2 regions of the Salimicrobium salexigens genome follow, and region 1 is predicted to be linked to the other one. Evidence: a T-box and tRNA genes for the amino acid it is inferred to sense, from the RefSeq annotation. Region 1 holds a T-box; the other holds one or more tRNA genes.
The links. The T-box of region 1 lies ahead of serS (serine--tRNA ligase). A T-box ahead of a tRNA ligase gene usually reads a tRNA of that ligase, here a tRNA-Ser.
Positions count from the first base shown of each region.

Region 1 (6,179 bases):
TGGAGGAAGTTTATTGACGTCTTTATAACTTTTCAGGTTGAAAAACGACGGCGGATGTCTTATTGTAAATAACAATATATAAGATAGCTTCCTTCGGGAGGGAAAAGGAGAGAGAGACGTGCGCACAGATAAATTTCAAAAAGAATCACTCACATTCGATGATGTATTGCTGATGCCGAGAAAGTCGGAAGTATTGCCGAGGGACGTATCCTTAAGCGTTGACCTGACTTCCAGGCTGAAGCTGAACATTCCTGTAGTAAGTGCCGGCATGGACACGGTGACCGAAGCTTCGATGGCTATCGCGATGGCCCGCCAGGGGGGCCTCGGAGTCGTTCACAAAAATATGTCCATTGAAGAACAGGCGGAACAGGTGGATATGGTCAAACGCTCGGAGCGCGGGGTCATCACCAACCCTTTCTTCCTTACTCCGGAAAATCAGGTGTACGATGCCGAACATCTGATGGGCAAATATAGAATATCGGGCGTCCCTATCGTGGACAACGACACTTCAAGAAAACTGGTCGGCATCATTACGAACCGGGATATGCGTTTTGTGGAAGACTACTCCCTGCGGATTTCCGAAGTGATGACCAGCGAAGATCTGATTACGGCTCCGGTAGGAACTACAATCGAAGAAGCGGGGCATACACTGCAGAAACATAAGATAGAGAAGCTCCCTCTTGTCGACGAGAACAACACGCTTAAAGGTCTGATCACTATTAAAGATATAGAAAAAGTGATTGAATTCCCGAATGCCGCAAAAGACGGACAGGGCCGCCTTCTTGCAGCAGCTGCCGTAGGCGTAACGGCTGATGCGATGACGCGTATCGGAAAACTGGTGGAAGCAGGCGTGGACGCTCTCGTCGTCGACACCGCTCACGGACACTCGGAAGGCGTGATGGAGCAGGTGAAGAGAATCCGTGCAGCTTATCCATCGGTTGATATCATCGCCGGAAACGTGGCTACAAAAGAAGCGACCCGCGATCTGATCGAAGCGGGCGTGGATGTCGTGAAAGTGGGGATCGGTCCCGGCTCTATCTGTACGACACGGGTCGTCTCCGGCGTGGGTGTACCTCAAATAACCGCTATCTACGACTGTGCCGAAGAAGCGGAAAAACACGGGGTGTCCATCATCGCTGACGGAGGAATCAAATATTCCGGGGAAATCGTGAAAGCTCTCGCTGCCGGCGGCTCCGCCGTTATGCTCGGCAGTCTGCTGGCCGGGGTGAAAGAAAGCCCGGGCGATACGGAAATTTTCCAGGGCCGTCAGTTTAAAGTGTATCGCGGCATGGGCTCGGTCGGAGCAATGGAAGCGGGATCGAAAGACCGCTACTTCCAGAGCGGAAGCGAAGCGAAGAAGCTCGTACCCGAAGGCATCGAAGGACGTATTCCTTTTAAAGGCCCGCTTGCCGACACCGTCCATCAGCTTCTCGGCGGTCTTCGTTCCGGTATGGGATACTGCGGCACGAAGACGATCCAGGAACTGCGAAACGATGCGTACTTTACGAGAATTACGGGGGCAGGCCTGCGCGAAAGCCATCCTCACGACGTTCAGATTACGAAAGAAGCACCGAACTACTCGGTATAACCGGCCGGCGCAGGCCATCACAGGAGAGGCTCTTTGATTTTTCAGAGAGTCTCTCCTTATTTTTATGCAATTATATTTAATTTTCATATTTTTACAGTCAGATGAGGCACCCGCATCTATTTTTTTACAGGGGGGTATGGTAAAATTGTAAAGCGTAAATTTATATACAGCGGAGGTCGAAAATAGTAATGCAAAGATGGAAAACAGCACTTATATTAACGTTACTCGTTATAACATCAACTCTTCTAGCTCCCGCGGACATTCTGGCACGGGAAGTGGAGACAGAAGCGGAATCAGCGATTCTTGTGGATGCTGATACGGGAGATATACTTTTTCAGAAAGAAGCGGAGCAGGCTCTGCCGCCGGCAAGTATGACGAAAATGATGACGGAGTATCTTGTGATGGAGGCGATTGAGGACGGAAGTATCAGCTGGGACACCACCACCCAGATCTCCGACTATCCTTACAGTATTTCGGCAGATCCCTCCTTTTCCGGAGTGGGGATGACCCAGAATAAGGACTACACTGTCCGTTCGCTTTATGAAGCGATGGCGATCAACTCCGATAACGCAGCCTCCATTGCTCTCGCAGAACTGATTGCAGGTTCCGAAGGGGAATTCGTCAAGATGATGAACGAAAAGGCGGAGGAACTGGGGATGGAAGACTATAAATTCGTCAACAGCACCGGCCTTGCCAACAGTGACCTGGGTGATCACGTGCCGGAGGGGACGGGTGCCGATGATAATAATCTCATGTCGGCGAAAGCGACCGCTACCCTTGCGTATCATCTGGTGAACGATTATCCGCAGGCACTGGACATCTCCGGCACACGTACGGCCGAGTTCGACGGTCAGACGATTCAGAACTGGAACTGGATGATCCCCGACATGCCGGGGTACCTTTCCAATTTCGGCTATGAAGGGGTCGACGGTCTGAAAACGGGATATACGGAGAAAGCCGGCAACACCTTTACCGGTACAGCTAAACAGGGAGACCAGCGGCTTATTTCCGTCGTTATGAAAACGGACAGCCGGGAAGCCCGTTTCCGGGAAACGGCCAAGTTATTCGATTACGGTTTCGATCAGTTTGAGACGAAGGAACTGTTTGCAGCCGGACACCAGAAAAAAGATGAAAGTTCTGTTCCGGTATCAAAAGGAAAAGAGGACAATGTTTCCGTCGAAACGGGCAAAGCTCTTTCTGCGATGGTCAAACAGGGAGAAGAAGACTCCTATTCTCTTGAATACTCCCTGAAGGAAGAGGAACTTACGGCACCTGTCGAGTCCGGTCAGAAAGTCGGGGAAGCGAAACTGGTGTATGAAGGGGAAGGAAAGAAAGCCAACCTTATCGAAGGAGGCGCCCCCTCCGTGCCGCTTGTGACTACGACCGGAGTGGAGAAGTCGAACTGGTTCATGCTCACTCTCGGAAATGTCGGGAACTTCTTCAGTGACATGTTCACAGGAGCCGTCGATACGGTCAAAAGCTGGTTTTGATTAATTTTCCGATAACGATGGTTGATAATGGTAGGATTGACGGGAAAAATGCGTTAAAATAGTAAAGAAAATTGTAGTAATCGATGGATATAGATACAGAACAGGGAGGAATCAACATGGCTCGAACAGGAACGAATGTTGTAAAAAGAGGTATGGCAGAAATGCAGAAAGGCGGCGTCATCATGGACGTCGTAAATGCGGAACAGGCGAAAATAGCCGAAGAGGCCGGAGCTGTTGCGGTTATGGCACTTGAACGCGTACCGTCCGACATCAGAGCGGCCGGAGGGGTTGCGAGAATGGCGGACCCTACGATCGTTGAGGAAGTGATGAACGCCGTTTCGATTCCTGTAATGGCAAAAGCGAGAATCGGTCACATCGCCGAGGCGCGTGTCCTCGAATCGATGGGCGTCGATTATATCGATGAAAGTGAAGTACTTACTCCTGCGGATGAAGTATTCCACATTAAAAAAGACGGCTATACGGTTCCATTCGTATGCGGCTGCCGTAATATCGGAGAAGCGACCCGCCGTATTGCGGAAGGTGCTTCCATGCTTCGTACGAAAGGGGAGCCGGGTACCGGTAATATTGTGGAAGCGGTCCGTCATATGCGTGAAGTCCAGGGACAGATCCGCCGTCTTCAGTCGATGGACGAAGACGAAGTGATGGTTTATGCAAAAGAGAACGGTGCACCTTACGATCTTCTGCTTGAGATCCGGGAAGAAGGCCGCCTTCCGGTCGTAAACTTCGCAGCGGGCGGTATCGCCACTCCTGCAGACGCAGCGCTTATGATGCAGCTTGGCGCGGACGGCGTATTCGTCGGATCCGGTATTTTCAAATCCGACCGTCCTAAAGAGTTTGCACGGGCCATCGTGGAAGCGACGACTCACTACGACGACTACAAGCTGATTGCTGAGATTTCCAAAGGTCTCGGTACCGCGATGAAAGGCGAAGAGATGAACGAAACGACCGACCGCATGCAGGAGCGCAGTGAATAAGTAAAGGAGAAATGCCTCATGACTACTATCGGTGTACTTGCTCTGCAGGGAGCCTTCCGGGAGCACATCCGCTCCGTGGAGGCTTCCGGAGCGACAGCGGTAATCATAAAACGTAAAGAACAGCTTGAGACGATCGATGGCCTTATCATCCCGGGCGGTGAGAGTACGACGATGCGCCGCCTCATCGATCAATACGGGTTTCTTGAGCCGATCCGCGCTTTTGCAAATGCAGGAAAGCCCGTTTTCGGCACCTGTGCCGGTCTGATTTTACTTGCCGGGGAAATCGACGGCTCTTATGACGCTCATCTCGGACTTATGGATATGAGTGTCCGTCGGAACGCTTTCGGAAGGCAGCGGGACAGTTTTGAAACCGATCTTGACATCAAAGGCGTGGCGGACGGATATAATGCCGTTTTCATACGGGCACCCTACATTGAACGGGTCGGGGAGAATACCGAAGTTCTGGCCACTTACGACGGTCACATCGTCGTAGCGCAGGAAGACCACCTTCTCGCCTGTTCTTTCCATCCGGAACTTACGAAAGACCACCGTCTTACTGCCCATTTCGTGAGTATGGTGGAAAATTCTAAGCGCACGCTTGCATCCTGAGCGGGAATGAGCTAATCTGTATAGTAAGTAAATAGAAAAAACGCGTTGAACGGAACAAGTATCATCAGCTTTTCTTCAAAGAGAGTCAGGGACCGGTGAAAACTGACAGAAAACTGATGAGAATCCATCCCGGAGCGTCTGGTGATGAGCCAGGACGGACCCTCCCCGTTACGGAGGTCGAGCCGGAAGAGCAGCTGCTCTTCAATCGGGGTGGTATCGCGGGAATTCAGACTCTCGTCCCTTTTTTATAAAGGGATGGGAGTCTTTTTTTAATGACTGATGTTATACATTAAACAGAGGAGGATGACATATGCTCGATTTAAAATATGTAAGACAGAATTTCGGGGAAGTGAAAGAGAAACTGCGGGAGCGGGGGGAAGACCTCTCGGAACTCGATTCCTTTGAGGAACTGGATACGAGACGAAGAGAACTGATCAGGGAAAGTGAAGAGTTGAAAGCGAAGCGGAACGAGGTATCCAAAGAAATTTCCCAGCTGAAAAAAGAAAAACAGGATGCCGACGAAAAAATAAAAGAAATGCAGGAAGTCGGGGAACGCATCAAAACGCTCGACGGGGAGCTTAAGGAAACGGAAGAGAGGCTGCAGACGATCCTTCTGTCCATTCCGAACATTCCGCACGAAAGTACGCCGGTCGGAAGTGATGAGGACGATAACGTTCTGACCCGTTCCTGGGGGGACATTACATCTTTCGGTTTCGAACCGAAAGCACACTGGGACCTGGCAGGAAACCTCGGTATTCTGGATTTCGAACGCGCCGCCAAAGTGACGGGGAGCCGCTTCGTTTTCTATAAAGGGGCAGGAGCAAGACTGGAGCGGGCCCTGCTGAACTTCATGATGGATCATCACGCGGATACGCACGGATATGAGGAAATGCTTCCTCCTCAAATCGTAAACCGTGATTCGATGACGGGTACAGGCCAGCTTCCGAAATTCGAAGAAGACGCGTTTAAACTTGAGGGCTGGGACTACTTCCTGATCCCTACCGCCGAAGTTCCGGTTACGAACTATCATCGTGACGAGATTCTGCCGATTGACGAGCTTCCGAAAAAACTGGTCGCCTTCAGTACGAACTTCCGTTCCGAAGCCGGTTCTGCCGGAAGGGACACGCGGGGACTTGTCCGCCAGCATCAGTTCAACAAAGTGGAACTCGTACAGCTGTCGAAACCGGAGGAATCCTATGAGCGGCTGGAGGAACTGACGGGACATGCGGAAAAGATTCTGCAGATGCTTGAACTGCCGTACCGGGTAATGAGCATGTGTACGGGAGATCTCGGGTTCACGGCTGCTAAGAAATACGACATCGAAGTCTGGATTCCGAGCTATGAAACGTATCGGGAAATCAGTTCCTGTTCCAACTTTGAAGCGTTCCAGGCCCGCCGCGCCGGCATACGTTTCCGCCGGGAGAAGAACGGCAAACCTGAATTCGTGCATACATTGAACGGTTCGGGGCTCGCTATCGGCCGTACGGTAGCAGCTAT
Region 1 is NZ_FTOK01000010.1:5,921-12,099, reverse strand. Features, by position in the region: gene BW931_RS11205 (HD-GYP domain-containing protein) at 1-17, shown strand, start outside; gene guaB (IMP dehydrogenase) at 119-1,588, shown strand; gene BW931_RS11195 (serine hydrolase) at 1,777-3,078, shown strand; gene pdxS (pyridoxal 5'-phosphate synthase lyase subunit PdxS) at 3,195-4,073, shown strand; gene pdxT (pyridoxal 5'-phosphate synthase glutaminase subunit PdxT) at 4,092-4,682, shown strand; T-box leader at 4,719-4,927, shown strand; gene serS (serine--tRNA ligase) at 4,993-6,179, shown strand, end outside.

Region 2 (6,179 bases), on a different contig from region 1:
TGGCATAAAACATTGTTCAGTTTTCAAAGATCTAATTCATGGTGGGCCTGAGTGGACTTGAACCACCGACCTCACGCTTATCAGGCGTGCGCTCTGACCAACTGAGCTACAGGCCCATTAGTTAAAATGGAGCGGGTGAGGGGAATCGAACCCCCGTCATCAGCTTGGAAGGCTGAGGTTTTACCACTAAACTACACCCGCATTAAGTTATTGGAAGTAACGATGGTCGGGAAGACAGGATTCGAACCTGCGACCCCTTGGTCCCAAACCAAGTGCTCTACCAAGCTGAGCTACTTCCCGTAAGAAGAAAACAGTGCGCCCGAGAGGACTTGAACCCCTAACCTTCTGATCCGTAGTCAGACGCTCTATCCAATTGAGCTACGGGCGCCTATATACTGATGAATGCGGTCGAGAGGACTTGAACCTCCACGGGATTAACTCCCACTAGGCCCTCAACCTAGCGCGTCTGCCGATTCCGCCACGACCGCATATAAAGAAATGAAATGGTGCGGGTGGAGGGACTTGAACCCCCACGTCGTAAGACACTAGATCCTAAATCTAGCGCGTCTGCCAATTCCGCCACACCCGCAGGGAAGTGAGCCATGGAGGGCTCGAACCTCCGACCCTCTGATTAAAAGTCAGATGCTCTACCAGCTGAGCTAATGGCTCCCTGTTAAAAACTTTCAATTATATCCGTTTTTCAAGCGCAAAAACTATTTTATAATTTCCATACTTGAAAGTCAAGAGAAAAATCAAAAAAGAAAAATGGCTGGGCTAGCTGGATTCGAACCAGCGCATGACGGTACCAAAAACCGTTGCCTTACCGCTTGGCTATAGCCCAATCATTTAAATAGTGGCGGTCCGGACGGGACTCGAACCCGCGACCTCCTGCGTGACAGGCAGGCATTCTAACCAACTGAACTACCGGACCGGACTAATGACCCGTACGGGATTCGAACCCGTGTTACCGCCGTGAAAGGGCGGTGTCTTAACCACTTGACCAACGGGCCATATAATGGCGGAGAAGGAGGGATTCGAACCCTCGCGCCGCTTACGCGACCTACACCCTTAGCAGGGGCGCCTCTTCAGCCAACTTGAGTACTTCTCCGTATATGGCTCCACCGGTAGGATTCGAACCTACGACAAATCGGTTAACAGCCGATTGCTCTACCACTGAGCTACGGTGGAATATGATGTCGCAATAACCAGCGACGTAAAACATCTTACATGATATGAAAGTTTATGTCAATCATATTTGCATGAAAATATGTTTTTTCGCCGTTCCGCTTTCAACGGCTATACTAACTTAACACGCGGCTTCAAATTCGTCAATATCCATCATCCACCTTTTCTAAAATACCTTTGCATCTGCCACATCTGTATTTATCCGTGTTCACCCGGCGCTTCCGTCTGTACGTAACACCGCATCTCCGACATCTGTAATGGTGGAAGTCCTGTTTTTTCGAGGAAGGGAGCGGAGTGCAATGTCTTGGTGAACCCGTTTCTTCCATTAAACGACGGAAGTCTGCATCCCGGTGATGATATCCTTTTCCTTCTATATGGAGGTGATAATGACACAACTCGTGTTTTATGATCCCCTCCAGTTCTTCCGGACCGCATTCTTCCAGGTACAAACGATTGATTTCAATACGTCTTTCCTTCGGGATATATCTTCCGCCTGTAGTACGGAGACGGGGATTGAATCTTATGTCATCACGGAACTCGCGCGCAAACTCTCTCCGCGATATTTCTTTCGTCCACTCCAGCAGCTGCTCATCCTCCATACTTCCATCCCTCCTCTTTTCACAAAAGATGGCAGACCTCCCGCGGAAGGCCTGCCCGTACTTAGCCGCACCCCAAACTCAGGATTTTTTCACCATAGTCAGAGCTACGCGCTGTTTTTTCAGATCGACTTCCTCGACCCAGACCGTCACTACGTCTCCGACCGAAACTACGTCCATCGGGTGCTTGACGAAACGTTGCGCCAGTTTGGATATATGGACGAGTCCGTCCTGTTTCACGCCGACGTCGACGAAAGCTCCGAAGTCCACGACGTTCCGCACCGTTCCTTCAAGTTCCATACCGGCTTCCAGATCCTCCATCGTCAACACGTCCGTTTTCAGCAGAGGCTTCTGAAGATCATCCCGAAGGTCCCGCGACGGTTTCTTCAACGATTCAATTATATCTGAAAGGGTCCACTCTCCGACATCAAGCTGCTCCGCCGTATGTTTCAGATCTATACCCGCGAGCTTCCCGGCGAGTACGTCAGACCCGGCGTCTTCTTTTTCCAGGTCAAGCTCTGCCAACAGCTTACGGACCGCCGGATAACTTTCCGGGTGGATCGGCGTCCGGTCCAGAGGATCCTCCCCTTCCGGCAGTCTTAAAAATCCGATACTTTGTTCATACGTTTTCGCTCCCAGCCTCGGTACGTTTTTCAAGTCTTTCCTGGTAGCGAACTTCCCGAGCTCTTCTCGTTTTTTTACAATATTTCCGGCGACTGTTTTATTCAGTCCGGATACGTACTGCAAGAGAGAGGAAGAGGCGGTGTTGGCATTCACTCCTACCTGGTTCACTGCCGTTTCCACGACGAAAGTGAGCGATTCGTTCAGTCGCTTCTGGCTGACGTCATGCTGGTATTGTCCGACCCCGATCGATTTCGGGTCGATCTTCACCAGTTCGGCGAGCGGGTCCTGCACCCGTCTGGCAATCGAGACGGCACTTCTTTCTTCCACCTGAAAATCCGGAAATTCTTCGCGGGCAAGTTTCGATGCCGAATACACACTGGCCCCGGCTTCATTCACAATCATGTAAGGAGCGTCCCAGCTGTGTTTCTGAATCAGTCCTGCGAAAAACTGTTCCGTTTCCCGGGAAGCTGTTCCGTTACCGATGGCGAAAAGTTCAATATCGTGCTTTTTCATCAATTCCTGTACTTTCTTCTCCGCCCCCTGATAATCCTTACGGGGAGGAGTCGGAAAAATGACTGCAATATCAAGAACTTTACCGGTCTCATCCACGACGGCCAGTTTACACCCGGTTCTGTAAGCCGGATCGATGCCGAGAACTGTTTTTCCCTGGAGAGGAGGCTGCAGCAAAAGACTCCTCAAATTTTTCGAAAACACGTCAATCGCCTGTTCTTCCGCTTTTTCCGTCAGTTCATTCCGTATTTCCCTCTCCACGGAAGGTTTGATCAGCCGCTTGTACCCGTCCTCGACAGCTGCGTGAAGAATGCCCGTCTTCTCCCCGGCACTTCCTGTTTTCCGGTGGAGATAGTCGAGTATTCTCTCCTCCGGCGGCAGCACCGCCACTTTCAGTACATCTTCCTTCTCTCCACGGTTCAGGGCGAGCACGCGGTGGGAGGCTACCGCTTTAAGGGACTCCTGGAATTCGTAATACATTTCGTAAATCCCTTTTTCATCCTTCTCTTTCTTTTTAGCTTCGGAAGTAAGAGAGCCGTCATACGTTTTATTCCGTATATGATCACGGTATTCCGGCTCATCCGCCACCCACTCTGCCACGATATCCTGTATTCCCTGCTGTACCTCTTCAAGCGTATGTAAATCGTTCTCTTCGGAATAATACTTCCGGGCCTCTTCTTCGATGGATAAATCAGATTTGTTCCATACCAGTTCAGCGAGCGGCTCCAGCCCTTTTTCTTTCGCTACTGTTGCTCTCGTTCTGCGCTTTTGCTTATATGGACGGTAAAGGTCTTCGATCCGCTGCAGTTTCGAAGCTTCCTGAAGTTCCTTCTCAAGTTCCGGCGTCAGCTTGCCCTGCTCATCGATCAGGCGCGTTACTTCTTCTCTTCTTTTACGTACGTTCTGTTCATAAGTATAGTTGTCCTCAATATCCTTGATCTGGACTTCATCCAGACCGCCCGTCATGTCTTTCCGGTACCGGGCGATAAATGGCACTGTAAAATCCTCTTCGAGTAAAGCCAGTACTTCCTTGACGGAAGATTCTTTGATGGATGTCTGTCCTGCTACTTTCTGAATCAATGTCTGTTCTGCCACTCATTCTTCCTCCCTAAACGTTCTTCTTTTCATTTTAACAGAAATTCACCGGTCCAAACCGGGGATTACGATGTTACACGAAATACAAAATTCCCCATTCCCGCCTGCGGAAATGAGGAACTCAGTTGTATTCCATTGCAATAAGGGTCGTGTCATCCGAACGCGACTCCCCGAACTCGATATCATACTGCTCGATAAGATCCTGCACGGTACGAGCCTGGTAAAAGAGCTTGGATAACTTCCTCTCATCCACGCCATCCGAAAATACAAGGAACCGCATTCCCTTCTCGAGATCTCCGCGTTTCACCCTCAACTCTCTGGGGTAGCCGGCGAGAAAACCGGGGAGCGGGATATTCCTGCTTTTTTTGCCGGAGCCGTCGACAACGACAATACCTATATTCCCGATGGAAGAATAGGCATACGTTCCTTCTTTCTTATCAATACGAAGGATGCCGAGCACTACGCCTCTTTTTCCGTCAAGAACACGGTTACATTTCTCGATGAGTGATCGGATCGTATCGTCCGGATTCTCTTCTATCACCTTCATAACAGCTTTGGAAGCATCTTTGGCCAGTTCTCCGCTGCCCAGACCGTCTGCCAGTGCACAGATGAAATTATTTTCCGTTTCATTATAGATGAAGCTGTCTCCGCAGTAGTAGTTTCCCTGCTTCGGTTTTTGATACGTTGCCACATTCAAAGCTGTATCCGACATCAGCGGAACGCCTCGGATGATTCGGACTGAAGAGCTTCTCTCAGTTTACGCAGGGCGCGGCGCTGCAGACGGGAAACGTGCATCTGTGAAATGCCGAGCTGTTCTCCGGTATCCTTCTGGCTCATATTCTTGAAATACGTGCACTGAAGAATCTCCTGCTCCCTTTCACTGAGAATAGGGAGTACTTTCTCCAACAGCATGCGCTGATCGATATTTTCATATCCATCTTCCTGATCACCGATGAGATCAAGGATCGTCACCGTACTTCCGTCAGAATCCGCTTCTATTTTACGATCGACAGATAGAGCTTTGTAGCTTTTGCCCATCTCCATCGTTTCCAGCACATCTTCCTCGGAAACTTCGAGATATTCGGAAATTTCCAGTACGGAAGGGGAACGCTGCAGATCACTCGTCAGTTCTTCCGATGCTTTTTTGATCTTCGGCCCGAGCTCCTTAATACGTCTTGGTACGTGTACACTCCACGTCTTATCCCGGATAAAACGTTTTATCTCTCCGATGATCGTAGGAATGGCGAACGATTCAAACGATTTCCCGAACGACGGGTCATATCTTCTGATAGCGGCCAGCAGTCCGAGCATTCCTACCTGTACAAGATCTTCGTGGATAGTACTGTTTTTGCTGTACTTCCGTGCGATAGATTCCACAAGATCATTATAGGTGAGTACGATTTTCTCCTGTATTTCCTCATCACGCGGGTGTTCCTGAAGATACGCTATCCACTCGTATACTTCATCATTGTGATGTTGAGACTTGGTCGCCATCACGGCCCACCTCGTTTTCATGGAGATACTTCGTCATAAGTACGATCACTCCATGCTCACTCTTGATTTCCACTTTATCCATCAAGGCATCAATAAGAAACAGACCGAATCCGCCTTCGCGGAGTTCTTCCACGTTATCTTCCTGCTGGTATGGTCCTATTTCTTCTTTGACGGCTTCCAGATTAAAGCTTCCTCCATGGTCGGCCACCATGATTTCCAGACGATCTTCATAAACCCCGCAACCTATAGTCAACTCACCATCTTCATCACTTTTATACGCATGTTCCACACCGTTTGTGATCGCTTCTGATACTGCGACTTTCAGATCTTCGATGTCTTCGTAATTGAATCCCATGCGGCTTGCAATACCGGAGATACTAAGACGGACTACTCCGATGTATTCCGGTTTTGCAGGAACTTTCACTTCAATGAAATCAAAAGCATTAACCATTACATTCCACCTCTGACTGATGTGTTGATATCCATTATTTCCGTAAGACCGGTTATCTTGAACAGCCGATAAACCCGTTCGTGCATATGAACCAGTTTCATATCGGACCCGTGTTCTTTCGTGGACTTAAGGGCGCTGATGAAAATGCCGAGGCCGGTAGAATCCATATAGTTGACCGCACCAAGATCCACCTCTACCAGGGCACCTTCCGTTTCCGTCAGCGG
Region 2 is NZ_FTOK01000007.1:62-6,240, forward strand. Features, by position in the region: tRNA gene BW931_RS09350 (tRNA-Ile) at 40-116, opposite strand; tRNA gene BW931_RS09355 (tRNA-Gly) at 128-201, opposite strand; tRNA gene BW931_RS09360 (tRNA-Pro) at 224-300, opposite strand; tRNA gene BW931_RS09365 (tRNA-Arg) at 315-388, opposite strand; tRNA gene BW931_RS09370 (tRNA-Leu) at 404-488, opposite strand; tRNA gene BW931_RS09375 (tRNA-Leu) at 505-589, opposite strand; tRNA gene BW931_RS09380 (tRNA-Lys) at 597-669, opposite strand; tRNA gene BW931_RS09385 (tRNA-Gln) at 767-841, opposite strand; tRNA gene BW931_RS09390 (tRNA-Asp) at 855-931, opposite strand; tRNA gene BW931_RS09395 (tRNA-Glu) at 939-1,010, opposite strand; tRNA gene BW931_RS09400 (tRNA-Ser) at 1,017-1,108, opposite strand; tRNA gene BW931_RS09405 (tRNA-Asn) at 1,114-1,188, opposite strand; gene BW931_RS09410 (SprT family protein) at 1,329-1,784, opposite strand; gene BW931_RS09415 (Tex family protein) at 1,863-4,010, opposite strand; gene BW931_RS09420 (SpoIIE family protein phosphatase) at 4,132-4,722, opposite strand; gene sigB (RNA polymerase sigma factor SigB) at 4,722-5,504, opposite strand; gene rsbW (anti-sigma B factor RsbW) at 5,476-5,955, opposite strand; gene BW931_RS09435 (STAS domain-containing protein) at 5,955-6,179, opposite strand, start outside.
Region 2: it encodes a tRNA-Ser, which carries the amino acid that the T-box ahead of serS (serine--tRNA ligase) is inferred to sense. The anticodon was not compared.